3 regions of the Blautia sp. An46 genome follow, and region 3 is predicted to be linked to each of the others. Evidence: predicted binding sites of a transcription regulator. Region 3 holds the regulator's gene; each other region holds the start of a gene.
What was found. Region 3 encodes HrcA, which represses chaperone genes, less so after heat shock. Its sites were predicted from a motif close to TGTTAGCACTCNNNNNNNNNGAGTGCTAACA; they were not measured.

Region 1 (10,669 bases), on a different contig from region 3:
TTGTCAGCAGGTTTGGAGGTGATATGTTCTCCGTCCACTTTTACCTCATAGGTTTCCGGGTTTACTGTGATCTGGGGTGTCTTGCTGTTGAATTTCATGTCCTTTTTGCCGATATTGCGGCAGCCGGATACAGGAACCACTGTTTTTTCCAGATGATATTTTGTCTTTACGTCTTCTTCCATGGCTGCCTTAGATACAAAGGTCAGGCAGGAAGCATATTTTGCCTTTCCGTGAGCGGCAAACATAGGCTTGTATATTACCGGTTCACAGGTGGGAATGGAAGCGTTAGCGTCCCCCATCTTTCCGGCAATGATCATGCCGCCTTTGATGATCAGGTCAGGTTTGATACCGAAGAATGCAGGATTCCACAATACCAGATCGGCGAATTTTCCTTTCTCCACAGAACCTACATAGTCGGCTACGCCATGGGTAATGGCCGGGTTGATGGTATATTTGGAAATATAACGTTTTGCCCGGAAGTTGTCGTTTCCGTGGCCTTCATCCTCAGGAAGGGCTCCACGCTCCCCTTTCATCTTGCTGGCAGTCTGCCAGGTACGGGTGATGACTTCTCCCACACGTCCCATAGCCTGAGAGTCAGAACTCATCATGCTGAAGACGCCCATGTCATGGAGAACATCTTCTGCGGCAATGGTTTCCGGACGGATCCTGGAATCTGCAAAAGCTACGTCCTCTGGGATCCTCTTATCCAGATGGTGGCAAACCATCAGCATGTCCAGATGCTCATCCAGAGTATTTACTGTATAAGGCATGGTAGGGTTAGTGGAAGAGGGAAGTACGTTGGGAGCTGCCGCTGCCCGGATAATGTCAGGGGCATGGCCGCCGCCGGCGCCTTCTGTATGGTATGTATGGATAGTTCTTCCTGCAATGGCTGCCAGAGTATCTTCCACACAGCCCCCTTCATTAAGAGTATCTGTATGGATGGCTACCTGCACGTCATAGTCGTCGGCCACGTTCAGGCAGTGATCAATGGCAGCAGGAGTAGAACCCCAGTCTTCATGAAGCTTCAGTCCCATAGCGCCGGCTTTGATCTGTTCCACCAGAGCTTTCTCGTCAGAACAGTTTCCTTTTCCAAGAAGACCGATGTTCATAGGGTATTCTTCACAGGCCTTTAACATCATTTCCATGTTCCAGGGGCCTGGAGTACAGGTGGTGGCGTTGGTGCCGTCGGCAGGTCCTGTTCCGCCGCCGATCATAGTGGTGACGCCGCTGTACAGGGCACATTCTACCTGCTGGGGGGAAATGAAATGGATATGGGTATCCAGTCCGCCGGCAGTGAGGATCAGGCCTTCACCAGCCAGGGCCTCTGTGGAAGCGCCCACGGTCATTCCGGGAGTTACCCCGTCCATAACTGCAGGGTTTCCGGCCTTGCCGATGCCTGCGATCTTTCCGTCTTTAATTCCGATATCTGCTTTGTAGATTCCTGTATAATCCAGGACTAAAGCGTTGGTGATCACCAGATCCAGGTCTCCGTCGGCGCTGGTAGTCTTTACAGACTGTCCCATGCCGTCACGAAGGGTTTTGCCGCCGCCGAATTTACACTCGTCCCCGTAAGTGGTGTAATCTTTTTCTACTTCAATGACCAGGTCTGTATCTGCCAGCCGTACTTTGTCCCCTGTGGTAGGGCCGTACATCATGGCATATTTCTCTCCGGATATTTTTACGCTCATATTCATACCTCCAAGATTAGTTTGTGTATTTTAAAGGAATCCTTTCTGCTTTGCCTTTTCCATGGAAGCGGCTTTTGTCCCTTCCACAGCCTGGGCGCAGGTCAGATCGTTCAGTCCGAAGATCCGCCTGGTGCCTCCCATGGCAGTGAGGACAACTTCCTTTTCCTCTCCCGGTTCAAAACGGACAGAAGTTCCCGAAGGAATATCCAGATGGAAGCCATAGGCTTTTTCCCTGTCAAAGGACAGACAGCGGTTTACTTCAAAGAAATGAAAATGAGACCCTACCTGCACAGGACGGTCTCCGGTATTTGTGACCATCAGCGTAAGGGAAGTCTTCCCTTCATTTAATGTAATTTCCCTTTCCAAGGGCATGATTTCTCCGATTTTCATTGCGTTACCTCCTGATCGCATTACTGAATAGGGTTGTGTACAGTGACCATTTTGGTTCCGTCAGGGAAGGTGGCTTCCACCTGTACTTCTGAGACCATATCGGCCACTCCTTCCATTACATCGTCTCTGGAAAGAAGCTTTGTTCCCAGATGCATAAGTTCTGTAACTTCCTTACCGTCTCTGGCCATTTCCATTAATTCCGAACTGATATAGGCTACCGCTTCCGGGTAGTTCAGCTTCAGTCCTCTGGCTTTCCGCTCTTTTGCCAGATTTCCGGCCAGATGAAGCAGGAGCTTTTCCTGTTCCTTAGGTGTCAGTCTCATACTTTCTTCCTCCTTGCGCATAAAAATAAAAAAAGGCAAAGACGCTTCTTTCGGCGTCTTTGCCTTTATGGGAGAGATAGTAGCATGGGAGAAGAAAGATGTCAAATAAAAGTTCTTATTTCTTTATTGAGAAAAAAGTATTTTTATACATATTAAAAAATATCTGACCAGCAGAGAATCGGAATACTATGAATAATTTTTTGGGGTTTTTAAAATTCTTTGTGAAAAATACCAAAGATAAAAGGACCTGGATACAAAATATAAGTGAATTATACACGAAACCGTTAGAAAACGGAGTCTTTTATGTAATGAATAAATTTTGTTGCAGCAGCGGAGAAGACAAAATTTTTCTTCCAGGCCAGAACGGCGCCGGTCTCCAATGCAGGGGAAAAAGGAATAAAACGCAGGTCGTTGGAAATGTTTTCAATATAAAAGCATAGAGCAACTCCAACGTTATTTTTCACCATGTCTGCTGCATTTAAGATCAGGTTATAGTTGGCTGCCACATCAATCTGATCGTAAAAGTCCCCGAACCAGTTGGCCAGTTCGTTTTGTACCATTTCTCTCCGTGACATCAGAAGCGGAAATTTTGCCAGATCCTCCGGCGTCACAGTTTCTTTAGAAGCAAGGGGAGAGTCCTTCCGTACCAGTACGCCCCACACCTCTTTCTTTTCCAGACGGAGAAACTCATATTTCCCAATATCCACAGGCTCCGTGAACAGACAGATATCAAGAAGTCCTTTTTCTATCCGGTCCTTCAGGTCATCAGCCGTTGCACTGTAGATATTATAATGGACAAGGGGATATTTTTCCCGGAAAGCTGCCATTTTCCGGGAGAGAAAGGTCATGTTCCGGGTTTCGGCACAGCCGAAAAAGATTTCCCCGGAAAGGGCTTCTGCTTCATGGGATAATTCTTTTTTTGCCTTATCTGCAAGTTCTATGATCTCCTGAGCCCGCCGCTTCAGCAGCATACCATCTTCCGTAAGGACTATCCGATACTTGCTCCTGTGGAAAAGAGTGGTTCCCAGTTCCTCTTCCAGCTGTATAAGCTGCCGGGAAAGAGTAGGCTGGGTAATATGAAGCAGGTTGGCAGCTTTTGTAATATTTTCTTCCCTGGCAACCATTAAAAAGTATTTTAAAACACGGATTTCCATAAGATGATATACCTTCCTTTCTGTTGTTTCTGTCTTTAAGCATACATGATTTTGGTCAGAAGTTCCAGTATTATGGAAAAATTTCTATCCGTACAATCTTGCGTTGGAGACGTGATGCGGCATATACAGCTCTTGAATAAAAAGTGATATATTTGTAGCATTTTTGCTGACACTCTAAGGATATGGTGATATATTTATCTCATAAAGATACAAAAATGTCTCATTTAAAAGGAGGAAATACTATGTCAAAGAAACAGATTAAGAGAATTATCTTTATGGGACTGGGGTGTGCAGTGTTACTCATCGCAGCAGTGATCTACTCCCTGCTTTATAATGAGGGACGCTGGGTGAAAGAGATGGATATGTCAACTTATGTGTTCTCTCCAAAGGATATTCCCATGCTGGCAGCGGGAGTTTTAATAGCTGTATACGCTGTCTATATCCTGGTACTTTGTGTCAGGAATGCCCTTTCAAAGAAATATCCGGATAAAAAATACTCTCGGACAATCTCACCTCTGTGGGGATTTTGCGGGATCTTCGGATTTTTAGGTTTTGGGGGCTTCTGGACCTATGATAAGTATGGAGAAATATTTCCCTTTGTCTTCTTTCTGTTTTTCGGCTTTTTCGGACTGTTTTTTGAAGGAAAACTCTCTCACACTTTAGAAGATGAGCTTTTTCAGGAAAACAGGCGAAAAGCACAATTAAAAGCATATAAGACAGGATTCCGTTTATTGTTCATAGTCATATGGCTTATGGGACTTGGGATGTTTTCCCGAAATGTAGAATGGTGTGCCATCTTCATGCTGATTTCTGTTTCCTTTATCTATGCCCTGGTCCTTTTCTTCAGCAATTATTTCCTGTACCGTTATGAAAAAGGAGAGTAGATCATGGGTGCAGATTTTGTTTGTAATTTAAAAGTATATCGCACGGCACAGGGACTTACCCAGGAACAGCTGGCCGAGATCGTAGGGGTCCGGCGGGAAACCATTATGAGATTGGAAAAAGCCCAGTATAATCCTTCCCTGAAACTGGCCATTGATATTTCAAGAGCTGTGAAAGCTCCCATAGAAGATATTTTTGTTTTTAAATAAATTATTTTGTTGTTCCCGGCTGGCTGTTCTGCTTTATCCATTTGATATGCATTACATACAAGCGGTTAGTCTTTACGATTGACCGCTTTTCAAGAATTTTAATATAATGGGGAACAGAAACTCCGGAACAGGGAGAAAGGCAGGGCGAAAAATAAATAGAAATATTGAAGAAGATTTTTTTCAATATTCGTATCATAATAGAGGTGTTGTAATATGAAGAAGTTATTTATTACAGGAACAAAAGCAATTTTTTTCTTTGTTGGATGGGCTGTTTTAGCCGGATTGTTACCTATTCCCGATTCCTCAAATGGTGCAGTTTGGAGATTTTGGGCTGAACTTATTCCGTTTCTATGTGTTGTGGGTTTAACTCTGATCTTCTGGCTAATGGAGAAACGAAAAATAGAAATGCATATCATCTCCAAGCCATTCAGAAGTGTTTGCATCGGCTTTGGGACGGGTGTCCTTTGGCTGGGTGCTGCCATCATAATTTTAGCTGGACTGGGGGTAATGAGAATTACAGCCACTGACACTTTTCCAATGTTATGGCTATGGCTGCTTTCCGCACTTATAAACACAATCATGCAGGAATTATTGGTGCGAGGTTATCTCTACCAAATGATAAAGCGTAACTATAATGTGGTTGCGGCAATGGTTGTTACTACGGCATTGTTTACCTTTATGCATGGAGGTGCCTTTGAAGCAGGTATTGTGCCAGTATTAAATGTTATTACGATGAGCATTTTAATGACTACGGTATTAGAATATACCCAATCACTGATTGCTCCCGTGATGATGCATTTTATATGGAATGGTGCTGGAGGTATTATTCTCGGCGTTGTTTCGCTGGCAGACGATTATCCACATCTGTTCACAACAGCTTTTACTGGAAACACACTGCTATCTGGTGGAATGCCTAAAATGGAAGGAAGCATAGTCGTTTTAACCATAAATATAGCATTGACATTACTATTTCTGCTTTTTCTAAAAAAGCAACGAAAAGTCGCGTAACGTCATTTTACAAAAAATGGAATATCGCAAGTAGATCATGGAACGCCCAGATAGACGTTCCTTTTCTATTTCCAGCCGTTCAGTAATGGACGGCTTTTTCTATATTCTCTACAGAAAGTCCTTGGGATTGCCCTGTAGGAGAAAAATCCCCCGGGAGGGAGGCACACCTGCAATACCGGCTATAGCTGACCCCAGATACATGTCCGTTTGGCTTGCTGATTCCAGGAATAAAACCTTTGGGTATATACCGGAAAACCAACTGGATATTCTGAAGACTTTGTAAATAATCTATAATTATTTACAAAGTCAGAAGGGATTTGTAAATAATTATACAAATTTGAAAACAGCAGGGTCAGGAGGAAGGAAAGATGAGCAACTATGGAATACGATTTTCTATTCTGGATCTGGGAATCATGAAATCCGACGTTAACCTTGTAGCGCCTGGAACTGTGAAGGCCACTCGTTCCAATCCGGAGGCAAAGACTTATATGCTTGAAAAGCAGTACCGGAGAAAACAGTGAGATCCAGACAGCAGCTCATGGGCAGGTGGATGCAGGGACACGACAGATCTTCTATCTGTGGGAGGAAGGCAATATGCCTTCAGAAACAGAGTATACGGAAAACAATGGCGGTTATGCAGATGACCCCGGCTTCCGTCCTACAGTGAGAACATTTCCTGTGCCCGAGGAAACAGAGGTTAAAGGCGCTGTACTGATCTGCGCAGGGGGAGCTTTCCAATACCGAAGCGACCAGTATGAGGGAACTCCTGTGGCGGAAGCGCTCAGTCAGCGGGGCTATCAGAGCTTTGTGGTGGACTACAGACTAAGGCCATATACCCAGGAAGAAGGAGCCTTGGATCTTGCCCGGGCTGTCCGGTTTGTCAGAAGCCACGGAGAGGAATATGGAATCGATCAGGAAGATATTGCAGTTATGGGATTTTCCGCCTACCTATTTTGCATACGGAACCAGGGATCCTTTTGTAGGGGAATTTGAAGAATGTATCCAGGCTTTGGAAGAAGCAGGAGTATCTGTAGAATCCCATGTGCTGGAAGGAATGCCCCATGGTTTCGGAGCAGAAGGGGGCTGGATAGAAGGATATGATCAGTGGCTTGGCAGTATATTTGCAGAAGGATAAAAAATCAGGAGGAAGAGGTATGGGAAAAACATGGCACATATACAGAAACAGTCTTAGGGTTATCCTTTTGTCCGGGGTTCTGTCTTTTATGCTGCTTCTGTCAGGCTGCGGCCAGACAGAGGAGAGCTACCGGACAGATTCATCAGATGCAAACCCTTCAGAGAAAGCTGAAACTGTAGAGAACGGGAGCAGTGGTGAGGAGGAGGATTATACCTTAGAGACAAAGGTTATGGATGTGATCAATGATCCGGTATTTGGAGATTACGGGAGACTGATTTTTCCTGTGGACCGGACGATTGATGAGGATCTGGAACTACAGGATGTGGGAGAGATCCTGACCTGGTATAACAATGTGAATCCAGACCGTACGGTGGAGATTGCAAATTATCTGAAAGATCAGGTGGAGTCAGGAGAGCAGATTTTCTATGACATTTATACAGATGAAGAAAAGGCGGAAGATCCTGACAAGGAAAATACAGGGCTGTTTTTCTTCCGGGGAGAGCCGGGAGCAAAGACTGCAGTGATCAATGCAGGAGGAGGTTTTGTCTATGTGGCTGCCATCCATTATTAGAAGGAATCGATTTTTTTAGCGAATTCAAAGAAAGTCCAAGTCTATTGGAAACAGTATATGCAATATTTATGAACAACCTTGAGCTTGATGAAAATGGAGAGGTTCTAAATGCAAAATATGCAGAACACAGGGCTGCACAATATATTAAACAGTGGTGTATAAAAGAATATATTGCCGAACCCACATTTGAAGGCTCAGAGGAGTTAGAGTTATATTGACAACTCCTAAGTTGTCGAATTTGAAGTTAATGAGGGGAGAATAAATGGATAAAGAAAAAAAGAGAAAGTTTCATTTGGTGTTATATGGAATTGCTATTCCCGTTAGTTTGTTCGCTCTATATACATTTATCTTTGTTTTTGATAATGGTATTGGGTGGAAAATTGCGTTAATTATTATTGGTTTGGGTTGGCTTATATCCGCTATCTCCGGGGTTATAGAAAATTTGAAGAAATAGAACAATCCTGCTTTATCTGTACACAATATGAAGTCTAAGCTATAACAAAATTAATCGGTACGAAATTTTTAAAAAATTTTAGCACTCGAGGGTTGACTTTGCTGAAAATATGTGTTATATTACAACTAGAACAAAGGAAGAGAGAAAAAGAATGATTCCCAAGTTCCGACAACAACACTTCGGTTTTCCCAAAGTGCTAAAATAAATAATATGATGTCTTTTGAAAGGAGATATGACTTATGTTAGTACCTAGTATTTTTGGAGAAAATTTGTTTGATGACTTTATGGACTTCCCATTTAACGATGATTTCTGGGGAAGGAAAAATCCTTTATATGGAAAGAACGCCAAGAGAATGATGAAAACCGATATCCGGGAAACAGATGGTTCCTATGAACTGGATGTTGACCTGCCGGGATTTAAGAAAGACGAGATCAAGGCTTCCCTGGAAAATGGCTACCTTACCATTTCCGCAGCAAAGGGATTGGATAAAGATGAGAAAGACAAAGACGGCAAATATATCCGCCAGGAGCGTTATGCAGGAGCAATGAGCAGAAGCTTCTATGTAGGCGATGAAGTTACCCAGGAGGATATCAAGGCTAAATATGAGGACGGTATCCTGAAACTGAGCATTCCGAAAAAAGAGAAAAAACCTGCAGTTGAACAGGATAATCACATTGCTATTGAGGGATGACAGATTTTAGTCAGCCCTGGGCAGAAGAGTAGGAAAAGTGAAAAAGGAGGAATGACCTATGTTACTGCCGAGAACATTTGCTGATGACTGGTTTGATGATTTCTTTGATTTTGACGATTTCCCATTTTTTAATGATAGAGAAGATAGGAAAATGGAAAGGAAGCTCTATGGACGGAGAGCGAAAAATCTGATGAAGACAGATATCCGGGAGAAGAAGGACGGCTATGAACTGGATATTGATCTTCCCGGATTCAAGAAAGAAGATATAAAGGTTACTCTGGAAAATGGCTATATGACCATTTCCGCACAGAAGGATTCTCCAAAGGAGACAAAGAACGGACGTTTCATCCGGAAAGAACGTTTCAGCGGAGCCTGTGAGAGAAGCTTTTATGTAGGCGACAATCTGACTCAGGAGGATATCCAGGGTGAATTCAAACATGGCGTACTGAAACTGAGGATTCCGAAGAAAGAAGCGGCTCCTCAGGTAGAAGAGAATAAGTACATTACCATTGAATAAAGGGATAATAGATAAGGGACTGCTTCCCGCCGGGGATTTAAGAACCGACAGGGGAGCAGTTTTTTGCTGTCTGCTTTTGCACAGAAAAAGAATTTGCAAATAGGAGAAAAGGGTTATAGAATAGGGATATCAAAACAGGAAAGTCTCAGAAGGGGAGAGACTTTAAAAGGAGGTATTTCTATGAACATTTGGCATGATATCAGTGAGGAGCGGATCTACCCCACAGATTTTATGGCGGTGATCGAGATCGAAAAGGGGAGCAACAAAAAATACGAGCTGGATAAGGAGACCGGCATGCTGTCACTGGACAGAATCTTATTCACTGCAACCCACTATCCCATGAACTACGGTTTTATTCCCAGAACTTACGGAGACGACAAGGATCCTCTGGATGTGCTGGTACTTTGTTCTGAATCAATTCTGCCCATGACCCTGGTCAGGTGCTACCCTATAGGTGTTATGAAGATGGAAGACGGGGGAATGGGAGATGAGAAGATCATTGCCATTCCTTATGGAGATCCTACCTATATGGGTTATACAGATATCCATGAACTGCCGAAGCACATTTTTGAGGAGCTGAAGCACTTCTTTACTATCTACAAACATCTGGAAGGAAAAAGTACCACAGTCAATGAGTTCGGCGGCCCCATTGCGGCAGTGGAAGTTATCGAAAAATGTATGGAGAATTATAAGAAAAAATTTGTAGATCAAACAGAGGAAGCCCAGGCATAAAAAGGGCGGTCAAAAACTTGAAAGGAAGACTGGAAGAACGGCCATGGAGAATCTTATTTTTAGTCTGAATGCTACGATACCTGTATTTTTGCTGATGGTCCTGGGACTGGCTCTCAGGAAAATCGGCTGGATCGACGAAGGGTTTGCTTCGAAGATGAATCAATTTGTCTTTCGGGTGCCTTTGCCGGTGCTTTTATTCCAGGATCTGGCTACCGTAGATTTTTATGAAATGTGGGATGGAAAATTTGTTCTTTTCTGTTTTGTTGTCACATTTCTGGAGATTTTCCTAGCCGGTCTTCTCTCCCTTCTTCTGAAAGACCGGAGCACCAGGGGGGAGTTTATCCAGGCTTCTTACCGGAGCAGCGCTGCTCTCCTGGGGATTGCTTTTATCCAGAATATTTACGGTTCTGCTGGGATCGCCCCCTTGATGATCATTGGCAGTGTTCCTTTGTATAATATAATGGCGGTAGTGGTCCTTTCTTTCTTCAGCCCTGAAAGAAAGACCCTGGACGGAAGTACCGTTAAGAAGACTTTGAAAGGGATCATTACAAACCCCATTATTATTGGTATTCTGGTGGGAATGGCCTGGTCTCTGCTGAGACTGCCTTTGCCCCAGATTGCTCAGAAAACAGTCAGTAGTATAGGGGCGACGGCAACCCCTCTGGGCCTGATGGCCATGGGAGCTTCCTTTGATTTCAAAAAGGCTCTGGGGCAGAAAGGACCGGCAGTAGCTGCCTCTTTTCTGAAGCTGGCAGGATTTGGCACCCTGTTCCTTCCTTTGGCGGCAGCTATGGGATTCCGCCAGGAAAAGCTGGTAGCCATTCTGATCATGCTGGGTTCGGCTACTACAGTAAGCTGCTATGTGATGGCGAAAAATATGGATCATGAGGGAACGCTGACTTCCAGCGTGGTTA
Region 2 (10,669 bases), on a different contig from region 3:
CAGATTGTTCCTGTTGCAGCTGCCAGAAAGGATGAAGTACAGGCCCAGAAATCAGCAACTCAGAGTAAACTTTCCGATGCACAGGCAAGAGTAAACGAACTCCAGAGCCAGAAGAGCGCCCTGATGAACCAGATCAGCTCTACCCAGCAGGAATTGGTCAGCGTTATGACTCAGGTAAACATGCTGAATGAAAGCATCCAGGAAAAAGAGGCTGACATACAGGCGACACAGGCAGAGCTGGAAACAGCACAGGCAGAACGCGACAAGCAATATGAGGATATGAAAAAACGTATCCAGTACCTCTATGAGAACGGAAATACTTCTTGGGCACAGGCCCTTTTAGAGTCCAACAGCATCGCAGATATGTTGTCTAAGATGGAGACAAGCCAGAAAGTATATGACTATGATAGAGAAGCCCTTCAGAAGCTGAAAGATGCTGTACAGTCTGTACAGGATCTGGAGGAACAGCTGGAGACTGAGAAGGCAGAATTAGAAAGCAGCAAACAGGAACAGGAAGGCATTCAGCAGTCACTGGAATCCCAGATGTCCAGTCTGAAAGCATCTGCTTCTGATTATGATGCACAGATTGCTTCAGCTCAGGCTCAGGCACAGCAGTACCAGCAGCTCATTGAAGAGCAGAATGCTGAGCTCCAGCAGATTCAGGAAGAAGAGGAAGCAGCAGCAAAAGCTGCAGCTCAGGCTTCTGAACAGAAGAAAAATACAGAGAATACAGCTCAGACCTCTAATGGACAGAGCACACAGACAGAAGCTGCTGAAGATACAGAGGAAGAAACTTCTGAGACACAGCAGGAAACAGCAGCAGATACAGACAGCACACAGCAGGAAACATCTGCAGACAACACTCAGCAGGAGACAGCTGCAGATACAGAACAGAAGCAAGAAACAGACACGACAGTGGAAGATGCTACAGAGGAGGATTCTTCAGCAGATGGCGGTACAACTGCTGATAACGGAGCATCTGATAACAGTGCTGCCGATACAGAAGACTCTCAGACAACAGAGACTGTTGAAGAGGATACACAGGAAGAGGCTTCACAGCCTGCAGACACAACGCCTTCCGCTCCGGCAGAAGATAATTCTGCAGCACAGGAAGATCAGTCTCAGGCATCGGCTTCAGAGGATACAACTGAGGATGTATCTTATAACAGCAGTGTAGGAGAGGCTATTGTGGCATATGCCAAACAGTTTATCGGAAATCCATATGTATATGGAGGAAACAGTCTGACAAATGGTATTGACTGTTCTGGATTCACCCAGCAGATTTATGCACACTTTGGTTATTCTCTTCCGAGAACCAGCTACGATCAGGCTTATGTAGGTACTGAGGTATCTTGGTCAGAATCCAAAGCCGGTGATTTGATCGTTTATCCTGGACATGTGGCAATCCTCACAGGAGACGGCGGAATCGTACATGCATCCAACAGCGCTCCTTATCCAAAGGGCGGAATCAAATATACATCTAACGCTCTGTATACTTCTTACATTACGATCAGACGTATTGCAGAGTAAAAAAGTACAGAAAAACTCATAGAAGAATATAAAACGGAGAACCACAGATAAAACCTGATAAAAGGATGTTATCTGTGGTTTTCTGGTTGGAGAAATATTTTGGTAACATATTATAAAAATAGCATTTTTTATTACCTGAAAATTTCATTTTGTAACAGAAATTTAAAAAACACGACTTCAGGACTTGAAATACAGAAGAATATATGGTAGTATATACAGGAAGTGAAAAAAGTATTGCGGAATTATTACAAAAATATAACAAACAGATTTTTTATACATAATGGAGAGGTATTGAGTAATGAAAAAAAGATTATTATGTCTGGCTCTTGTTTTTACTATGGCAGCCACACAGGCGGTACCTGTAGCAGCTTCCAGCAGAAAGCAGGAAATTCAGGCACAGAAATCCGAAACTCAGAGTAAACTTTCAGCGGCTGAGAGTCAGGTAAGCAGCCTTGAAAGCAAAAAGAACGAATTAATGGGACAGATCAATTCCACACAGCAGGAACTGGTTACAATTATGACACAGATTGATATGCTGAAGGAAGAGATTACAGATAAAGAGGCTGACATCAAGGAGACTCAGGAAGACTTAAAAGAAGCTGAGGCAGACCGTGATGAACAGTACGAAAGCATGAAGAAGAGAATTCAGTATCTGTACGAGAACGGCGGAACAGATTCCTGGGCACAGATTCTTCTTGAATCTGAGAGTATTACCGATATGCTCTCCAAGATTGAGAATAACGGTAAGATGTATGATTATGACAGAGAAGCTCTGGAAAAGATGAAAGCCGTTGTTCAGCAGGTACAGGATCTTGAGAACCAGCTGATGACAGAGAAGGCAGAACTGGAAGACAGCAAGAAAGAGCAGGAAGACAAGCAGGATACTCTGGAAACAAAAATGGCAAACCTGAAAGCTTCTGCCAGCGATTACGAGAGCCAGATTGCTACAGTAAAGGCACAGGCTCAGGAATATAAGAACCTGATCGAACAGCAGAATGCAGAACTGCAGCAGATCCAGAAGGAAGAGGAAGCCGCAGCCAAGGCAGCAGAGGAAGCAAGAAAGCAGGCAGCAGCTCAGGCCGCACAGACCAGCAGTTCAAACAATAATTCCAGCAGCTCAGGAAATGCAAGCAGCGGATCTACTACAGGAGCAACTGGAAATACAGGAAATTCTTCTGTAAGCAGCAGCGGAGGAAGCACAGCTTCATCAGGAAGCTCTTCAGAGAGTTCATCAGAGAGCACAGATACAAGTTCTGACAGCAATGTTTCCTATGACAGTGCCACAGGAGCAGCAGTTGTTGCTTATGCAAGCCAGTTTATTGGAAATCCATATGTATATGGAGGAAACAGCCTGACAAACGGTATTGACTGTTCTGGATTTACACAGCAGGTATTTGCACACTTTGGTTATAGCCTGCCTCGTACCAGCGATGCACAGGCATACTCTGGTGTAGGTGTAAGCTGGGAGGATCATCAGGCCGGTGATATCATCGTATATTCCGGACATGTGGCAATCCTGACAGGAGACGGCGGAATTGTACATGCTTCCAATAGTGCTCCATATCCACAGGGCGGAATCAAATATACATCTAACGCTCTGTACAGATCCTATATAGCTATCAGAAGAATTGTTCAGTAGAAGATATATGAATATATAAAGAATCCTGGATTACCAGGATTCTTTTTTTATAGGGAATCCTACCGGACAGAATGCGAAATGTCCAGTACTCCTCAGGCTTGGGGAAAAGAGCTGAAGGGGAGTTCCCTGTTTTGCCTCACAATGGAAAGGCTTGGGAATTCTTGAAATCCTCTGAAATTGGTACTATAATTATTTAAATTGATAATTTTATAACAGAGGGAAAGATATATGAAGAAACAAGTTTTTTACAGAACCTTTTTCTATATACTGGGTTTGCTGATCCTGGCTATGGGACTGACTTTGAATATATATTCGGCTCCATATTGCCGGAATTTTCCTCGAACGCCGAAAATAGCGGACAAATCATCATCCGGTTTCTGGTGCTGCTCCTGGCCATTATCCTTACAGGTATTGGAGCTGCCCTGTCACTGGATATGAGGCTGGTTCCAAATCCCGGAGACGGTATTGTTCAGGCTATTGCAGATATAATACATAAGAATGTAGGATATACTAAAAATTGTTTTGATCTCTTTAATATTACAATTACGATTGTTCTGGGACTCAGCCTCCGGGGACAACTGATAGGCGTGGGAATTGGTACGGTTTTGGCAGTTATCGGCGTAGGCAGGATCATTGCACTGTTCAATCATTTGGCTCAGGAAAAGATGGAAAGACTTTCAGGAATAGAGTATTGAGAGGGCCTTTAAGAAGCTTTGAGGCTATAATGGAGACTTGTACTTGAGCATGAAAGAAAAATGTGATATGTTGATGTCAGAGAGAGTATTTGCTTCAGGAGGTCCTATGAATTTAGAAGAAACTTTATACAGAATCCATCATGAAAAACTGTATTATTGTGACAATGAAGAGCTGATGAAAGAACAGGGAAAGTATCTGGATATGGTATTTGAATACAACCATCTTCCACCCAGCAAAGGAGAAGAAAAGAAAGCTCTTCTGAAAAAAATGTTCGGCAAAATTGGAGAAAGCAGCTATATTGAAACGCCTTTCTACGCCAACTGGGGAGGAAAGAATGTATATATGGGCGACCATGTATACGCCAATTTTAATCTGGTGCTGGTAGATGATGCAGTTATTGAAATCGGCGATCATGTGATGATTGGACCTAATGTGGTTCTCTGTACAGGCACCCATCCCGTATCCCCCAGACTTCGGGCAAAAGAGGCACAGTACAATAAGAGGGTTAAAGTGGGAAGCGGCGTCTGGATCGGGGCAAACACCATGGTCATGCCGGGAGTGACTATAGGAGAGAACAGCATTATCGGAGCCGGAAGCGTGGTGACAAAAGACATTCCCGCCAATGTGATTGCTTTTGGAAATCCCTGTAAAGTCTACCGGGAGATTACGGAAGAAGATGAAAAATATTATGATAAGGATAAGCTGATTGATATAGAGTAAGCAGAAAGGAGAAATGAGGTATGGGTATCTTTACAGTATTGTAATAGCAAGGTGTATCCTTTGTTATTACGCCTTGCTGATCATTTAAGAAGATGAAATGATTAGGAGGGTTATGAATGCCATATTTTTATTATCAGTCAAAAAAGATTTTTTATAAGGAAACTGGAGGGGGAACCCCCCTTATCATGCTCCATGGAGATACTGCTTCCTCTCTTATGTTTGAGTTTATATTACCGCTGTATCAGGAAAACTATCGAGTTATCCTGCTGGATTTTTTGGGAAACGGGCAATCAGACAGAGTTGACAGGTTTCCGGAAAATCTCTGGACTGCTGAGGCTGAACAGGTAATCGCACTTATTGAATACTTAAAGATTGAGAAAGTAAATCTTTTGGGGACAAGCGGCGGAGCATGGGTTGCCGTAAATACGGCATTGAAGCGCCCCGACCTTATAGATAAGGTCATTGCCGATAGTTTTGATGGAAGAACTTTAAATGAAGATTTTACAGTGAATTTATTAAAAGAACGGGAAACTGCGAAACAAGATATCTATGCAAGGCAGTTTTATGAATGGTGTCAGGGCGAAGATTGGGAAAGGGTTGTAGACCTTAATACACAGGCACTGATAGAATGTGCAGTAAACAGAAGCCCTTTATTCTGTAAACCTTTAGAAACTTTACATATGCCTGTTCTCTTTATGGGAAGCTTAGAGGACGATATGTGCCGTAAAAATCTACCGGAAGAATACGCAGAAATGAGCCGGCAGGTACAGCAGGGGCGAGTACATATTTTTAAGACTGGAGGACACCCGTCAGTTATAACCAATGCAGAACTTTCAGCCAAAGTAATTACGGAATTCATTGGCATTTAAAGGAATTTCAGCAACTTCCTGGAAAAAAGGAGAGCCGGTTTAAACGGAGTACAGCCGTTTAGACCGGCTTTTGGCATATAAAAAGGATGGCGAAATTTTAGTTCGAAATTTTCAAAAAATTTTAGCACTCAAGTCTTGACACTGCTAACAACAGGTGTTATATTAACACTAGAACAAGAAAACCAGGCCTGCACAGCAGGCTATTTCATAAGACAATGGAGGGGATTTGTATGAATATCAGTAAATTCACGCAGAAATCGCTTCAGGCTGTTCAGGATTTGGAGAAGACAGCATATGAGTTTGGCAATCAGGAGGTTGAACAGGAGCATCTGCTCTATAATCTTCTGCATCAGGAGGACAGTCTGACATTAAAGCTTATTGAGAAAATGGAGATTCAGAAGGAACATTTTCTTACAAGAGTAGAACAGGCTCTGAATGCCAGGACAAAGGTTTCAGGAGGACAGCCCTATATCGGCCAGTATTTGAATAAAGCCCTGGTAAGTGCAGAGGATGAGGCAAAAGCTATGGGAGACGAATATGTCTCTGTAGAACATCTGGTTCTGGCTCTGTTGGATAATCCCAGTCCTTCTATGAAGAAACTGTGGCAGGAATACGGGATTACCAAGGAACGGTTTTTACAGGCTTTAAGTACAGTAAGAGGCAATCAGAGAGTGACTACAGATAACCCGGAGGTCACTTATGACACTTTGAATAAATACGGACAGGATCTGGTGGAAAAAGCCAGAGAGCAGAAGCTGGACCCGGTAATCGGACGGGACAGTGAGATCCGGAATGTGATCCGGATCCTTTCCAGAAAGACCAAGAACAACCCGGTGCTCATCGGTGAACCAGGAGTAGGTAAAACTGCAGCCGTTGAGGGTCTGGCTCAGAGGATTGTCCAGGGAGACGTGCCTGAGGGACTGAAAGATAAAAAAATCTTTGCTCTGGATATGGGGGCTCTGGTGGCAGGAGCCAAGTACAGAGGTGAGTTTGAGGAAAGGCTGAAAGCCGTTCTGGAAGAGGTTAAGAAAAGCGAAGGCCAGATTATCCTGTTTATTGATGAGCTCCACCTGATCGTAGGAGCCGGAAAGACTGACGGAGCCATGGATGCGGGAAATATGCTGAAGCCTATGCTGGCAAGAGGAGAGCTTCACTGTATCGGTGCGACTACTCTTGATGAATACCGGAAATATATTGAAAAAGATGCTGCTCTGGAGAGAAGGTTCCAGCCGGTTATGGTTGACGAACCTACAGTGGAGGATACTATTTCCATTCTCCGTGGTCTGAAAGAACGTTATGAGGTCTTCCATGGGGTAAAGATCACAGACAGCGCCCTGGTAGCTGCGGCTACTCTTTCTGACCGGTATATTTCCGACAGGTTCCTGCCGGATAAGGCTATTGACCTGGTAGATGAAGCCTGCGCCCTGATCAAGACAGAACTGGATTCCATGCCTGCAGAGCTGGATGAACTGCGTCGGAAGATCATGCAGATGGAGATCGAAGAGGCGGCTCTTAAGAAAGAAAATGACCGTCTCAGCCAGGACCGGCTAGTAGAGCTCCAGAAGGAAATGGCGGAACTGAAGGACCAGTTTAACAGTCAGAAAGCTCAGTGGGATAATGAGAAAACTACAGTAGAGCATCTTCAGAAACTGCGGGAGCAGATTGAAGATATGAATAACCAGATCCAGAAAGCCCAGAGAGACTATGACCTGAACGAGGCAGCAAGGCTTCAGTACGGAGAACTGCCCAAGCTGCAGAAACAGTTGGAAATAGAGGAAGAAAAAGCAAAGAACCAGGATCTGTCTCTGGTTCACGAAAGCGTGACGGAAGATGAGATTGCCAGGATCATTTCCCGGTGGACGGGAATTCCTGTGGCAAAACTTACTGAGGGAGAGCGTACCAAGATCCTTCATCTGGAAGATGAGCTTCACAAACGTGTAATCGGACAGGACGAGGGCGTTTCTAAGGTGACAGACGCCATTATCCGTTCTAAGGCAGGCATTAAGGATCCTACCAAGCCTATCGGTTCCTTCCTGTTCCTTGGCCCTACTGGCGTTGGTAAGACAGAGCTGGCTAAGACTTTGGCGGCTACTCTTTTTGATGATGAGCAGAATATGGTCCGCATCGACATGAGTGAATATATGGAGAAATATTCTGTGTCCAGACTGATCGGAGCGCCTCCGGGATATGTAGGATACGAAGAGGGAGGACAGCTTACAGAAGCAGTGAGAAGAAAACCTTACTCCGTAGTCCTTTTTGATGAGATCGAGAAGGCCCATCCTGACGTGTTTAATGTGCTTTTACAGGTGCTGGATGATGGACGTATCACAGATTCTCAGGGCAGGACTGTGGACTTTAAGAATACCATCCTTATTATGACCTCTAATATTGGCTCTACCTATCTGCTGGAGGGCATTGAGGAAAATGGTGAGATCAGACAGGAGGCCCGGGATATGGTGGAGAAGGACCTGCGGGCCCATTTCCGTCCGGAATTTTTGAACCGCCTAGATGAGATCATCATGTTTAAGCCTCTTACCAAAGAGAATATCGGCGGTATCGTAGACCTGCTCATGGCAGATCTTAATAAGAGACTGAGAGACCAGGAATTATCTATAGAATTGACAAATGCCGCAAAAGATTATATTATTGAAGGCGGATACGACCCTGTCTACGGCGCCCGCCCTCTGAAACGGTATGTACAGAAGTATGTGGAAACTCTTACTGCAAGACTGATCCTTTCCGGAGACGTAAGAGCAGATGACAGGATCATCATAGATCTGGAGAACGGCCAGCTTACGGCTCACAGGGAATCTGTTCAGGATACTCCTGAGAATTGATGCTTCAGGAGGCTGTTGGCTTTTGGAAGACTGAAACGGCTCCAGTGAATATCCGGGATTAAAGGAGGAAGACCATGATACCCAAGGATCCGGTAATGCTTTTAAGCTATGTAAATACCCAGCTTCGTGATTTCTATGCATCCTTTTCTTCTATGTGTGAGGACAAAGGACTGAATCCAGAAGAGATTAAGACAAAGCTGGCGGGGATTGACTACGAGTATGACAGAGCCAGAAATCAGTTTGTATAAGAGATACAGAAGAATACGGAAAAAATAAGGGCAGGCCTGAAACTGGTGCCGGAGCTTTCCGGAACAGGTTTTAGGCCTGTTTTGTGCGTCTGAGCTCATAGCTGAACAGTTTTTAAAAACACAGGATAATGTATTTTGGGTATTGCGCTATACTATATTTTGTATTAGAATAGGCCTTGGACCAATATATGAAGTATAACCAGGTCATTTCAGATAGATACAGCAAGGAGAAAAAAGATATGAAGATTATTAAGAGAAATGGTTCGGAAGAAGCATTTGACGTAAAGAAAATCGAAGCGGCAGTCAGGAAGGCAGACAGTTCATCAGAGACCAGAAGCCTGACAGACGCCCAGATTGAGGACATTGCAGAATTTGTGGAGTTCAAATGTAATAAGCTGAACCGGGCAGTGGCTGTGGAAGAAATCCAAGATATGGTTGAAAATCAGATTATGGCTACAGGGGCATTTGAGCTGGCCAGACAGTATGTGAGATACCGTTATAAACGTTCTCTGGTACGTAAGGCGAATACCACAGACAACCGGATCCTTTCACTGATCGAATGTAATAATGAGGAGGTCCGGCAGGAAAATTCCAATAAAAATCCTACAGTCAACAGTGTACAGAGGGATTATATGGCAGGAGAAGTCAGCAAGGACCTGACACAGCGAATGCTGCTGCCGGAAGATATTGTAGAGGCAGACCATCAGGGGATCATTCATTTCCACGATTCCGATTATTACGCCCAGCATATGCACAACTGCGACCTGGTCAATCTGGAAGACATGCTCCAGAACGGTACGGTGATCAGCGGCACTATGATCGAGAAGCCCCACAGCTTTTCAACAGCCTGCAACATTGCCACACAGATCATTGCTCAGGTAGCCAGCAACCAGTATGGAGGACAGAGTATTTCTCTCACACATCTGGCGCCTTTTGTCCAGGTATCCAGGGATAAGATTCGGACAGAAGTTCTTCAGGAAATGAAACTCATCGGCGTGGACTACTCAGATGATATTTTAAATCAGATCGTTGAGGGACGGCTGAAAAAGGAGATTACAAAGGGCGTTCAGACCATCGAATACCAGGTGATCACACTGATGACAACAAACGGCCAGGCCCCCTTCCTTACAGTATTCATGTATCTTAACGAAGCAAAGACAGAGGCCGAGAAAAAGGACCTGGCAATGATCATAGAGGAAACTCTGAAACAGAGATACAAAGGTGTAAAGAATGAGGCGGGAGTCTGGGTGACCCCGGCATTTCCGAAACTGATCTATGTTCTGGAAGAAGATAATCTCCAGGAAGGAGATCCTTACTACTATCTTACAGAGCTTGCTGCAAAATGTACGGCAAAACGTCTGGTGCCGGATTATATTTCCGAGAAGAAGATGAAAGAGCTTAAGGAAGGAAACTGCTTCCCGGTAATGGGCTGCAGAAGCGCCCTGAGTCCCTGGAAAGATGAGGAGGGCAACTATAAGTTCTATGGACGATTTAATCAGGGAGTTGTCACCATTAACCTTGTGGACGTGGCTCTGTCTTCCGGCGGCGATGAAGATAAATTCTGGAAGATTTTTGACGAGAGACTGGACCTCTGCTACCGGGCTTTGATGTGCAGGCATAACCGTCTGAAAGGAACCTTATCAGATGCAGCGCCTATCCTTTGGCAGTATGGCGCCCTGGCCCGGCTGAAAAAAGGGGAGACCATTGATAAGCTGTTATACGGAGGTTACTCTACTATTTCTCTGGGGTATGCAGGGCTGTATGAATGTGTGAAATACATGACAGGAAAATCTCATACAGACCCGGAGGCAACACCTTTTGCCCTTCAGGTCATGAAGCATATGAATGAAGTCTGCGAGAAATGGAAAGAAGAGACCAATATTGGATTCAGCATTTACGGTTCTCCTATTGAGAGTACTACTTATAAATTTGCAAAATGTCTTCAGAAGAGATTCGGCATTGTTCCCGGAGTGACAGATAAGAACTATATTACCAACAGCTACCATGTACATGTCAGCGAGGAAATCGATGCCTTTTCAAAACTGAAATTTGAGGCTCAGTTCCAGGCTCTTTCCACAGGAGGCGCCATCAGCTATGTGGAGGTGCCGAATATGCAGGATAATATTCCGG
Region 3 (10,669 bases):
CCAGTCGTTCACCCATATATTGCAGAGAAAGAATTAGATGTATTCCCTCAGTTTAATAAATTGATAGAGGAAGGATTTATTCGGAAAGCGGAGTACAGCGAATTCATAGAAGATGAGGACGATGCTGAGCTGTATGAACAATATTTTCCAGAACTGTATGAGGAAATGAGGGAATATCTTGAAATAAAAGGGTCAAAAAAGCGAATTGAAAAGCTGGCAATACCAAAGGGTCAAACGATATACACATATCGTCGAGCTGGTATGAGTTTGGGAGACGTTCACATGATATTGATGGCCTTTTTTATGAGATTACCGATCATTCTTTCAGAGGATGGAGATATTGAATTTCTTCGTTCTGTTGCGAAAAGAAAAATATCGAGTAATTCCTACAATTTGGATATATATAATGTTGTGGACTTGATTATGATGATTGCACAAAAGGAAGATACTACATTTTCTAAAAAGGAATTGGAAAAAGTAGTTTTGGAGGTTAAGGAGAGGGCAAGATTATCCGAAGTCAAGCAAGCATGGAACGAGACCCATTCAAATGCATAATGACATATGAACAATAGGAATAAAATTGAATAGCAGTACATAGTAGTCATATCACATATGTTAGGGTATTCAAAAGAGATTATATCAGCAGACGTCTATGGGGATACTGCTGAAATCATTGAAGATTGCTTATATGCTATTGAACCATTTATGGAAGAAGTTCTTCCGGAAAGCCGGGAAGAGGAATACTATGATTACTCCGATCTAAAGGAAATAGACGAGGCAGCCGAGGAATATTTAATGGCAGCATGACAACAATATAAGAAAGAAATCATAAAAAAAGTACAGATGTACACCCGAACATTTGTGCTTTTTTGTTTTTCGACCTATATACTTTTATCATTATCTTTGCTATAATGTCCGAAAGGGCAGAGACAGGCATATACAAAACTGACTGCCATGCTCGTTAATGCTATCTTGTGTTATTTAGTCCTCAAAAAAGTGTTTTCCTAAAGGATACTGCGTAATGTGACTTTTGCCTTTCTGGATTCGTAATGGAGTCCTATAAGGCTATTATTTTGACATTTTCGTTACGAATGAATTTTTTGAGGGTGGCTGATATTGAACGTATCAAAAGTCACAAAGGAGAGATTTTGCTATGGATAAATTCGTTTTAAAGGCCCCGTATCAGCCCACAGGCGATCAGCCGCAGGCAATCGAGGCGCTTGTAAAAGGGTTCAAGGAAGGCAATCAATGCCAGACTTTACTGGGGGTTACGGGTTCTGGAAAGACGTTTACGATGGCCAATGTGATCGAACAGTTGCAGAAACCCACACTGGTCATCGCCCATAATAAAACACTGGCCGCTCAGTTGTACGGAGAATTCAAGGAGATGTTCCCTGATAACGCAGTGGAATATTTTGTCTCCTATTACGACTACTACCAGCCGGAAGCCTATGTCCCTTCTTCGGACACTTACATTGCCAAGGATTCCGCAGTAAATGACGAGATCGACAAACTCCGTCTGTCTGCCACTGCAGCGCTGAGCGAGAGGAAAGATGTGATCATTGTTTCCAGTGTTTCCTGTATATACGGTATTGGAAGCCCCAATGACTACCAGAACATGATCATCTCTCTCCGCCCTGGTATGGAGAAGGACCGGGACGAGGTAATACGGGAGCTGATCGACATCCAGTATGACAGAAACGAAATGGATTTCCACAGAGGAACCTTCCGGGTCCGGGGAGATGTGGTAGAGATATTCCCGGCGGATTACAGCGATACAGCAGTGAGAGTAGAGTTCTTTGGAGATGAGATTGACCGTATCACAGAGATTGATGTGCTGACAGGGGAGATAAAAAGATCTTTAAATCATATTGGAATTTTCCCGGCTTCCCATTACGTTGTGCCTATGGAAAAGATCCTGAAGGCAGCAGATGCTATTGAGGAAGAACTGAAGGAAAGAGTAGAGTATTTCAAAAGTGAGGACAAGCTGCTGGAAGCCCAGAGGATTGCAGAGCGGACAAACTTCGATATAGAAATGCTGAAGGAAACAGGCTTCTGTTCTGGAGTGGAGAATTATTCCAGGCATCTGGCAGGGCTAGAGCCGGGGCAGCCGCCATATACGCTGATCGATTATTTTGGTGACGACTTCCTTATTATTATAGATGAGTCTCATAAAACCGTTCCTCAGATCCGGGGTATGTTTGCAGGAGACCAGTCCAGAAAGCAGACTCTGGTGGATTATGGATTCCGACTGCCTTCAGCAAAAGATAACCGGCCTTTAAACTTTGAGGAATTTGAAAGCAAGATTGACCAGATTCTTTTTGTATCTGCCACTCCGGGAGAATATGAGGAAGAGCATGAGCTTCTTCGGGCAGAGCAGATCATTCGTCCTACAGGACTTCTGGACCCTATGGTTGAGGTGCGGCCAGTAGAGGGGCAGATTGATGACCTGGTAGGAGAGGTAAATAAAGAAGTAGAGAAAGGAAACAAAATCCTGATCACTACTTTGACTAAGCGAATGGCTGAGGATCTTACAGACTATATGAAAGATCTGGGAATCCGGGTGAAATATCTCCACTCGGATATTGATACCCTGGAGAGAACCCAGATTATTCGGGATATGCGCCTGAATGTATTTGACGTGCTGGTAGGAATCAATCTGCTGAGGGAAGGTCTGGATATTCCGGAAATTACTTTGGTGGCAATCCTGGACGCAGATAAAGAGGGATTTTTAAGATCTGAAACTTCTCTGATACAGACTATCGGACGTGCGGCCAGAAATGCCGAAGGCCGGGTTATCATGTATGCAGATGTGATGACAGACTCTATGCGGATTGCTATTGATGAGACTATGCGCCGCAGGAGTCTGCAGCAAAGGTATAATGAAGAACATGGCATTACGCCTACCACAATTAAGAAAGCAGTCCGGGATCTGATCAGTATTTCGAAGGCCGTAGCTGAGACGGAAGATAAGATGATGAAAGATCCAGAGTCCATGAGCAGGAAGGAGCTGGAGAAGCTGGTTAAGGATGTAGAAAAGCAGATGAGAGCTGCTGCTGCAGACCTGAATTTCGAGATGGCAGCGGAACTCAGGGACAAGATGATAGAGCTAAAGAAAAATTTAGAAGAAATCACTTGACAAATATTTTCAGTGGTGCTATCTTAAGAACATAGATGTTAGCACTCCACCACAACGAGTGCTAACAACTACAAAAGAAAGGAGCGAAAGATGGAATGGAAAACGAATTAGATGAAAGAAAACGAAAAATTCTGAAAGCCATTATCCAGACCTATTTGGAAACCGGTGAGCCGGTAGGTTCCAGAACAATTTCCAAGTATACGGACTTGAATCTTAGCTCCGCAACCATCCGCAATGAAATGTCTGACTTAGAGGAGCTGGGATATATTATCCAGCCTTATACATCGGCAGGGCGGATTCCTTCGGATTTGGGCTATCGTCTCTATGTAGATGAGCTTATGAAAGAGAAGGACAAAGAAGTAGCAGAGATTAAAGATCTGATGATAGAAAAGACAGACAAAATGGAAAAGGTGTTAAAGCAGGTAGTAAAAATCCTGGCTTCCAATACCAACTATGCAACTATGATCACGGGTCCAACTTATCATCGGAACAAATTAAAATTCATCCAGCTGTCCAGAGTAACAGAAACACAGCTTTTGGCAGTGGTGGTGGTAGAAGGAAATCTTGTGAAGAACCACATTATTGAACTTCGGGAACCAATGGATGAAGAAACAGTGCTGAAATTAAATCTTCTTCTGAATACACAGCTCAATGGACTTTCCATTGAAGAGATCAATCTGGCAATGATTTCCCGTATGAAGGAACAGGCGGGAATCCACAGCGAGGTGATCAGCAGCGTGATCGATGCAGTAGCTCAGGCTATTGCGGTAGATGATGAAGAGATGGAGATTTATACCAGCGGTGCAACAAACATTTTCAAGTATCCGGAGCTTGCAGATTCTTCCAAGGCCAGCGAATTGATTTCCGCCTTTGAAGAGAAAGAAGCTTTGGCAGAGTTCGTAAAGGATACGATGGATAACGAAAAGGATAGTGAGAACACCGGTATTCAGGTTTATATCGGAAATGAGAGTCCGGTGAAGACCATGAAGGACTGCAGCGTAGTGACAGCCACCTATGATCTGGGCGGCGGCATGCAGGGAACTATCGGAATCATAGGTCCCAAGCGGATGGATTATGAAAATGTAATGGATAATTTGAAAACCTTAAAAAATCAATTGGACAATATATTTAAGAAAACGTAGAAAGGTGGTAAGAATTCGTGGCAGAAGAAAAGAAAGAATTCAATTCCATGGAAGATGAAAACGTTTCTCCGGACCAAACAGAGGATATCCTGAAAGAGGATGACGAAAAAGCAACAGAGAAAATGGAAGAAGCGGAAAATCAGGATCAGGCTGAAGAGACGGAAAGCCCGGAAGATACAGAGGCTTCTTCTGAAGACAGCAAGAAGGAACCGGAAAAAAAGGGATTCTTCGGAAAAAAGAAAAAAGACAAAAAAGATGAAAAAATAGAAGAGCTTACCGATATGGTTAAGCGGCAGATGGCGGAATTTGACAACTTCAGAAAACGTACAGAGAAGGAAAAAGCTTCCATGTATGAAATCGGAGCCAGAGAAGTGATTGAAAAGATCCTTCCTGTTGTGGATAACTTTGAAAGAGGTCTGGCTGCGGTTCCGGAAGAAGAAAAGGAAAGTCCTTTTGTAGACGGAATGAACAAGATTTACCGCCAGCTCCTTTCCTCATTTGAAGGGATGGGGGTTAAGGCCATTGAATCTGTAGGCCAGGAATTCAATCCGGATTATCATAATGCTGTGATGCATGTGGAAGATGAAGAAGCCGGAGAGAATGTAGTGGTGGAAGAGTTCCAGAAAGGTTATACCTACAAGGACACAGTGATCCGTCACAGCATGGTGAAGGTTGCCAATTAAGACAGGAGCCGGAACCATAACCAATTTTATATCCAGGAGAGATCCTGAAGGATTTTATCTTATAAACAGCCAATAATAACTAACAATAGAAATGATTCAAGGAGGAGTTATCATGAGCAAGATCATAGGTATTGACTTAGGTACTACAAACAGCTGTGTAGCCGTTATGGAAGGCGGACAGCCAACAGTTATTCCAAATGCAGAAGGCGCAAGAACAACACCTTCCGTTGTAGCTTTTACAAAATCAGGAGAGAGACTTGTAGGTGAGCCTGCAAAACGTCAGGCTGTTACTAACGCTGACAAGACTATTTCCTCTATCAAGAGACATATGGGTACAGACTACAGAGTTGCCATTGATGAGAAAAAATACTCTCCTCAGGAAATTTCCGCAATGATCCTTCAGAAAATGAAGGCAGATGCTGAGAACTATCTGGGCGAGAAAGTTACAGAGGCTGTTATCACAGTTCCGGCTTATTTCAACGATGCACAGCGTCAGGCTACCAAGGATGCAGGTAAGATTGCAGGCCTGGAGGTAAAACGTATCATCAACGAGCCTACTGCAGCAGCTCTGGCTTATGGACTGGACAATGAGAAAGAGCAGAAGATCATGGTATACGACTTAGGCGGCGGTACCTTTGATGTTTCCATCATTGAAATTGGCGACGGCGTTATCGAAGTTCTGTCTACAGCAGGTAATAACCATCTGGGCGGCGATGATTTCGACCAGAAGGTTGCTGACTATATGATTTCTGAATTCAAGAAGAAAGAAGGGGTTGACCTTTCTACAGATAAGATGGCTATGCAGCGTATCAAAGAAGCAGCAGAAAAAGCAAAGAAAGAGCTGTCTTCCGCTACAACAACTAACATCAACCTGCCATTTATCAGCATGAATGCCAACGGACCTCTTCACTTTGATATGGATCTGACAAGAGCAAAATTCGATGAGCTGACACACGACTTGGTAGAGAAGACTGCAGAACCTGTAAAACGTGCTCTTTCTGATGCTGGACTAAGTGCTTCTGAACTGGGCCAGGTACTGTTAGTTGGCGGTTCTACCCGTGTTCCCGCTGTACAGGATAAAGTAAAACAGCTGACAGGAAAAGAGCCAAGCAAGACTCTGAACCCAGATGAATGTGTTGCTCTGGGTGCTGCTGTACAGGGTGGAAAGCTGGCAGGAGACGCAGGTGCAGGAGATATCCTTCTGCTGGATGTTACTCCGCTGTCACTGTCAATCGAGACCATGGGAGGTATCGCTACAAGACTGATCGAGAGAAATACAACAATTCCTACCAAGAAGAGCCAGATCTTCTCCACAGCAGCAGACAATCAGACTGCTGTAGATATCAACGTAGTACAGGGTGAGAGACAGTTTGCAAGAGATAACAAATCCCTTGGACAGTTCCGTCTGGATGGAATTCCGCCAGCAAGAAGAGGCGTTCCTCAGATCGAAGTTACCTTTGATATCGATGCAAACGGTATTGTTAATGTTTCTGCAAAGGATCTGGGAACAGGAAAAGAACAGCACATTACCATTACTGCAGGTTCTAACATGTCTGATGATGAGATCGATAAGGCTGTAAGAGAGGCTGCTGAATACGAAGCTCAGGATAAGAAACGTAAAGAAGCTGTAGATACAAAGAATGATGCAGACGCTATGGTATTCCAGACAGAGAAAGCCATGGAAGAAGCTGGGGATAAGATTGATGCAAACGACAAGACTGCCGTAGAAGCAGATCTGAATGCACTGAAAGAAACTCTGGCAAAATGTTCCAATACAGATGAGATCACAGATGCTCAGGTAGAAGAACTGAAAGCTGGAAAAGAGAAACTGATGCAGAGCGCTCAGAAACTTTTCGCAAAAATGTATGAGCAGGCGCAGAGTGCACAGCAGGCAGGACCAAATCCAGGAGCAGGAACAGGTTCTCAGGACAGCGGAAATGAAGCATACGGCGATGATGTGGTAGACGGAGACTACAGAGAAGTTTAATCCGGGACATAAAAAGCAATAGAAAAGCATGGGGTGTTTTCGGGCATCCCATGCTTGTGTGTAGAAAGGGAAAAGACCAATGGCAGATAAAAGAGATTACTATGAAGTCCTGGGCGTGGACCGGGGAGCAGACGAGTCTGCAATAAAAAGTGCCTACCGGAAGCTTGCCAAGAAGTATCATCCGGATGTGAATCCGGGAGATAAAGAGGCAGAGAAAAAATTTAAAGAGGCTACAGAGGCATACAGTGTATTAAGCGACCCCCAGAAAAGACGACAGTATGACCAGTTCGGCCATGCGGCCTTTGAACAGGGAGGCGGCGGAGCCGGAGGATTTGACGGATTTGGCGGCTTCGGAGGTTTCAGCGGCGGAGATATGGGCGACATTTTCGGCGATATTTTCGGGGATCTTTTCGGCGGCGGAAGACGGAGACCTAATAATGGCCCTATGAAAGGTGCCAATGTACATGCTTCTGTAAGGATTACTTTTGAGGAAGCCGTATTCGGCTGTGAAAAAGAGCTGGACCTTACTTTGAAGGATACCTGTGAAACCTGTCATGGTACAGGGGCAAAGCCGGGAACTTCACCAGAGACCTGTTCTAAATGTCACGGAACCGGCCAGGTGGTATATACACAGCAGTCCATGTTTGGAACCATTCAGAATGTTCAGACCTGTCCGGACTGTCATGGAACCGGAAAAGTGATAAAAGATAAGTGTCCGGACTGCCGTGGAACCGGATTTATTTCCAACCGCAAGAAGATCAAGGTGACTATACCGGCAGGTATCGACAACGGACAGAGCATCCGTATCCGGGAGAAAGGCGAGCCGGGAACCAACGGCGGACCAAGAGGGGATCTGATGGTGGAAGTAGTGGTTGCCCGCCATCCGATTTTCCAGAGACAGGATATGAACATATTCTCTACAGCGCCCATTACCTTTGCTCAGGCAGCTCTGGGAGGAGAAGTGCGGATCAGCACTGTAGACGGCGATGTAATGTATGACATAAAACCGGGGACTCAGACCGATACAAAAGTGCGGCTGAAAGGAAAAGGAGTGCCTTCTCTGAGAAATAAAAATGTAAGAGGAGATCACTATGTGACCCTGGTAGTACAAGTGCCTACCAAATTGAACGAGGAAGCTAAGGAAGCTCTGCGTAAATTTGATGCGGCTTGCGGTAACAGGCCGTCAGGCGGTGAAAAAAAGAAAAAATTCGGTGAGAAGCTGAAAGATATGTTTGAAAATTAATCTCCAATGACAGGAAGAACACGCTGCATAGATTTCTTTTTGAGATAGATGCAGCGTTCTTTTTTTTGAAGAGAAGCCCTGTTGCAATTTGAAATTTTTTCTTCTATAATAACATGAGGCCAGAGGCGAACTCTGTGGGCTCATTTGAGCATAAATACAAAGAAAGATAAATCAGAAAAAGGAAGAACGGGGAAAATGAGCGGTTTAGTAGTGCTGAAGCAGATGATCATGATTTTTATTCTGATCCTTACAGGCTTTATACTTTATAAAAAGAAAATGATATCTGACAGTGCTTCTAAAGATCTGTCGGCTTTAGTAGTCAATGTCTGCTCGCCAGGACTGGTAATCGTAAGTATGTTCAATGACCTTTCTCAGATTCCCAGAGAAAATGTGATTTTTGTAGGAATTCTTGCAGTTATTTTTTACCTCTTTCTTATTTTCTTCGGATATTTTCTTGTATGGGTGCTGAAAGTGCCGAACCATCTGAAAAATGCCTATGTGCTGATGACTGTTTTCGGAAATACAGGATTTATAGGAATACCTGTTGCCCTGGCAATTATCGGCCCGGAATCTATGGTATATGTGATCGTTTTCAATTTCCTTTTTAATTTTACTATTTTTACTTTTGGAATCATGCTGCTGAAAAACGGCGCAGAGGAAAAAAAACGGTCCTGGAAGGACTATCTAAGTCCGGGGCTTATTGCCTGTATGGCGGCATTTTTCATATACTGGTTTCAACTGGAATTACCGGAAGAAATTGAGACTCTTGCAGGATATTACGGCAATGCATGTACGCTTTTGTCTATGATCGTGATAGGAATCTCTCTGGCGGGAATGAAGCTCAAAGAAATGATAAAGAACAAAAGACTGCTTATATTTACAGCAATCCGGTTCATCGCATTTCCCATGATACTGGCTCTTATCCTGAAGCCGGTACTGACAGATTTTCTCATACGGGCTACGGTTGTGCTTATGGCGGCTCTTCCTGTAGGAAATTTTCCTGCAATGCTCTGCGAACAATATGGAAAGGACTCCAAACCTATTGCAGAGGGAATTGTGGTAACAACAGTTTTGTCGGTTTTTACGATTACACTGACTTTTATGCTGGTATAAAGTTAACATACAGTGGATATTTAAAAGAAAGGAATTCAATATGAAGTGGAAAAAATTCAGAATTAAAACGAAAACAGAAGCTGAAGATATTATTATCAGCAGCCTTTATGACATCGGCCTGGAGGGAGCTCAGATAGAGGATAATGTGCCTCTTACTGCACTGGAAAAGGAGCAGATGTTTGTAGATATCCTTCCCCAGATAGGTGAGGATGACGGCACGGCATATCTTAGCTTTTTTGTAGAAGAGACAGAAGAGGGAGAGCTTCTGGTAAACGGCGAGAAGACTACAGAAGAACAGGTGCTGGATATGGTGAATCAGGAGCTGGAAAGTCTGAAAGAGTTTTTGGATATAGGAGAGGGAACCATTGTTGTAGATGAGACAGAAGATATTGACTGGATCAATAACTGGAAGCAGTATTTCAAGCAGTTCTATGTGGATGATATCCTGATCATTCCTTCCTGGGAAGAGGTTAAGGAAGAGGATAAGGATCGGATGATCATTCATATTGATCCGGGAACTGCTTTTGGAACAGGTATGCACGAGACCACCCAGCTCTGCATCCGGCAGCTGAAGAAATATGTGACAAAAGACACGGTTCTTCTGGATGTAGGGACCGGCAGCGGAATTCTTTCCATTGTGGCTTTAAAGCTAGGCGCGTCTCATGCAGTAGGGACAGATCTGGATCCCTGTGCAGTGCCGGCAGTAGAAGAAAATAAAGAGGCCAATCAGATCCCAGATGGGGATTTTGAGATGATGATCGGCAATATTATCGATGACAGAGAAATACAGGATGCAGCAGGCTATGAGAAATATGATATCGTGACAGCCAATATCCTGGCAGACGTGCTGGTTCCTCTGACTCCGGTTATCGTACAGCACATGAAAAAAGGCGGAATCTATATTACTTCCGGTATTCTGGATGTAAAGGAATCTGTAGTGGTGGAAGCTGTGAAAAAAGCCGGACTGGAAGTGCTGGAGGTTACCCATCAGGGAGAGTGGGTATCTGTGACAGCCAGAAAGAATTAAGGTGGAAATATGTACCGTTTTTTTGCAGATCCTGCTCAGATAGGAGAAAAGCAGATTTCTATTACAGGCAGTGATGTAAATCATATAAAAAATGTCCTCCGTATGCGTCAGGGAGAAGAAATCCTGATCAGCGACGGAGGCAGCAAAGAATATACCTGTTATATCCAGGAGCTTCACGAAGAAGAGATCCTGGCTCACATTATGTATGTTCAGGAGGCAGGCTACGAACTGCCCTCTAAATTGTATCTCTTTCAGGGACTGCCTAAAGGAGATAAGATGGAGCTGATCATTCAGAAGGCCGTGGAACTTGGAGTCCACCAGGTGATCCCTGTGGC

Region 1: B5G00_RS13895 (Hsp20/alpha crystallin family protein) is a predicted target of HrcA. The motif match lies at 7,891-7,921, and genes of this name have one in related genera.
Region 2: clpB (ATP-dependent chaperone ClpB) is a predicted target of HrcA. The motif match lies at 5,574-5,604, and genes of this name have one in related genera.

Annotation. Positions count from the first base shown of each region.
Region 1 covers NZ_NFIF01000018.1:15,632-26,300, forward strand. The annotation lists gene ureB (urease subunit beta) at 1-1,688, opposite strand, end outside; gene ureB (urease subunit beta) at 1,719-2,078, opposite strand; gene ureA (urease subunit gamma) at 2,099-2,401, opposite strand; gene B5G00_RS13840 (LysR family transcriptional regulator) at 2,686-3,555, opposite strand; gene B5G00_RS13845 (DUF3796 domain-containing protein) at 3,798-4,439, shown strand; gene B5G00_RS13850 (helix-turn-helix transcriptional regulator) at 4,443-4,646, shown strand; gene B5G00_RS13860 (CPBP family intramembrane glutamic endopeptidase) at 4,860-5,654, shown strand; gene B5G00_RS18910 (hypothetical protein) at 6,023-6,175, shown strand; gene B5G00_RS13870 (alpha/beta hydrolase) at 6,249-6,647, shown strand; gene B5G00_RS19980 (alpha/beta hydrolase) at 6,556-6,789, shown strand; gene B5G00_RS13880 (hypothetical protein) at 6,809-7,360, shown strand; gene B5G00_RS13885 (DUF7677 family protein) at 7,405-7,578, shown strand; gene B5G00_RS13890 (hypothetical protein) at 7,623-7,814, shown strand; gene B5G00_RS13895 (Hsp20/alpha crystallin family protein) at 8,054-8,506, shown strand; gene B5G00_RS13900 (Hsp20/alpha crystallin family protein) at 8,565-9,023, shown strand; gene B5G00_RS13905 (inorganic diphosphatase) at 9,204-9,755, shown strand; gene B5G00_RS13910 (AEC family transporter) at 9,799-10,669, shown strand, end outside.
Region 2 covers NZ_NFIF01000023.1:10,089-20,757, forward strand. The annotation lists gene B5G00_RS15810 (C40 family peptidase) at 1-1,530, shown strand, start outside; gene B5G00_RS15815 (C40 family peptidase) at 1,829-3,169, shown strand; gene B5G00_RS15820 (DUF6198 family protein) at 3,493-3,864, shown strand; gene B5G00_RS15825 (sugar O-acetyltransferase) at 3,971-4,585, shown strand; gene B5G00_RS15830 (alpha/beta fold hydrolase) at 4,702-5,454, shown strand; gene clpB (ATP-dependent chaperone ClpB) at 5,685-8,291, shown strand; gene B5G00_RS15840 (DUF4250 domain-containing protein) at 8,366-8,539, shown strand; gene nrdD (anaerobic ribonucleoside-triphosphate reductase) at 8,779-10,669, shown strand, end outside.
Region 3 covers NZ_NFIF01000005.1:71,508-82,176, forward strand. The annotation lists gene B5G00_RS05725 (hypothetical protein) at 1-555, shown strand, start outside; gene B5G00_RS05730 (hypothetical protein) at 613-807, shown strand; gene uvrB (excinuclease ABC subunit UvrB) at 1,154-3,139, shown strand; gene hrcA (heat-inducible transcriptional repressor HrcA) at 3,235-4,281, shown strand; gene grpE (nucleotide exchange factor GrpE) at 4,329-4,964, shown strand; gene dnaK (molecular chaperone DnaK) at 5,077-6,951, shown strand; gene dnaJ (molecular chaperone DnaJ) at 7,031-8,194, shown strand; gene B5G00_RS05760 (AEC family transporter) at 8,390-9,307, shown strand; gene prmA (50S ribosomal protein L11 methyltransferase) at 9,348-10,334, shown strand; gene B5G00_RS05770 (16S rRNA (uracil(1498)-N(3))-methyltransferase) at 10,344-10,669, shown strand, end outside.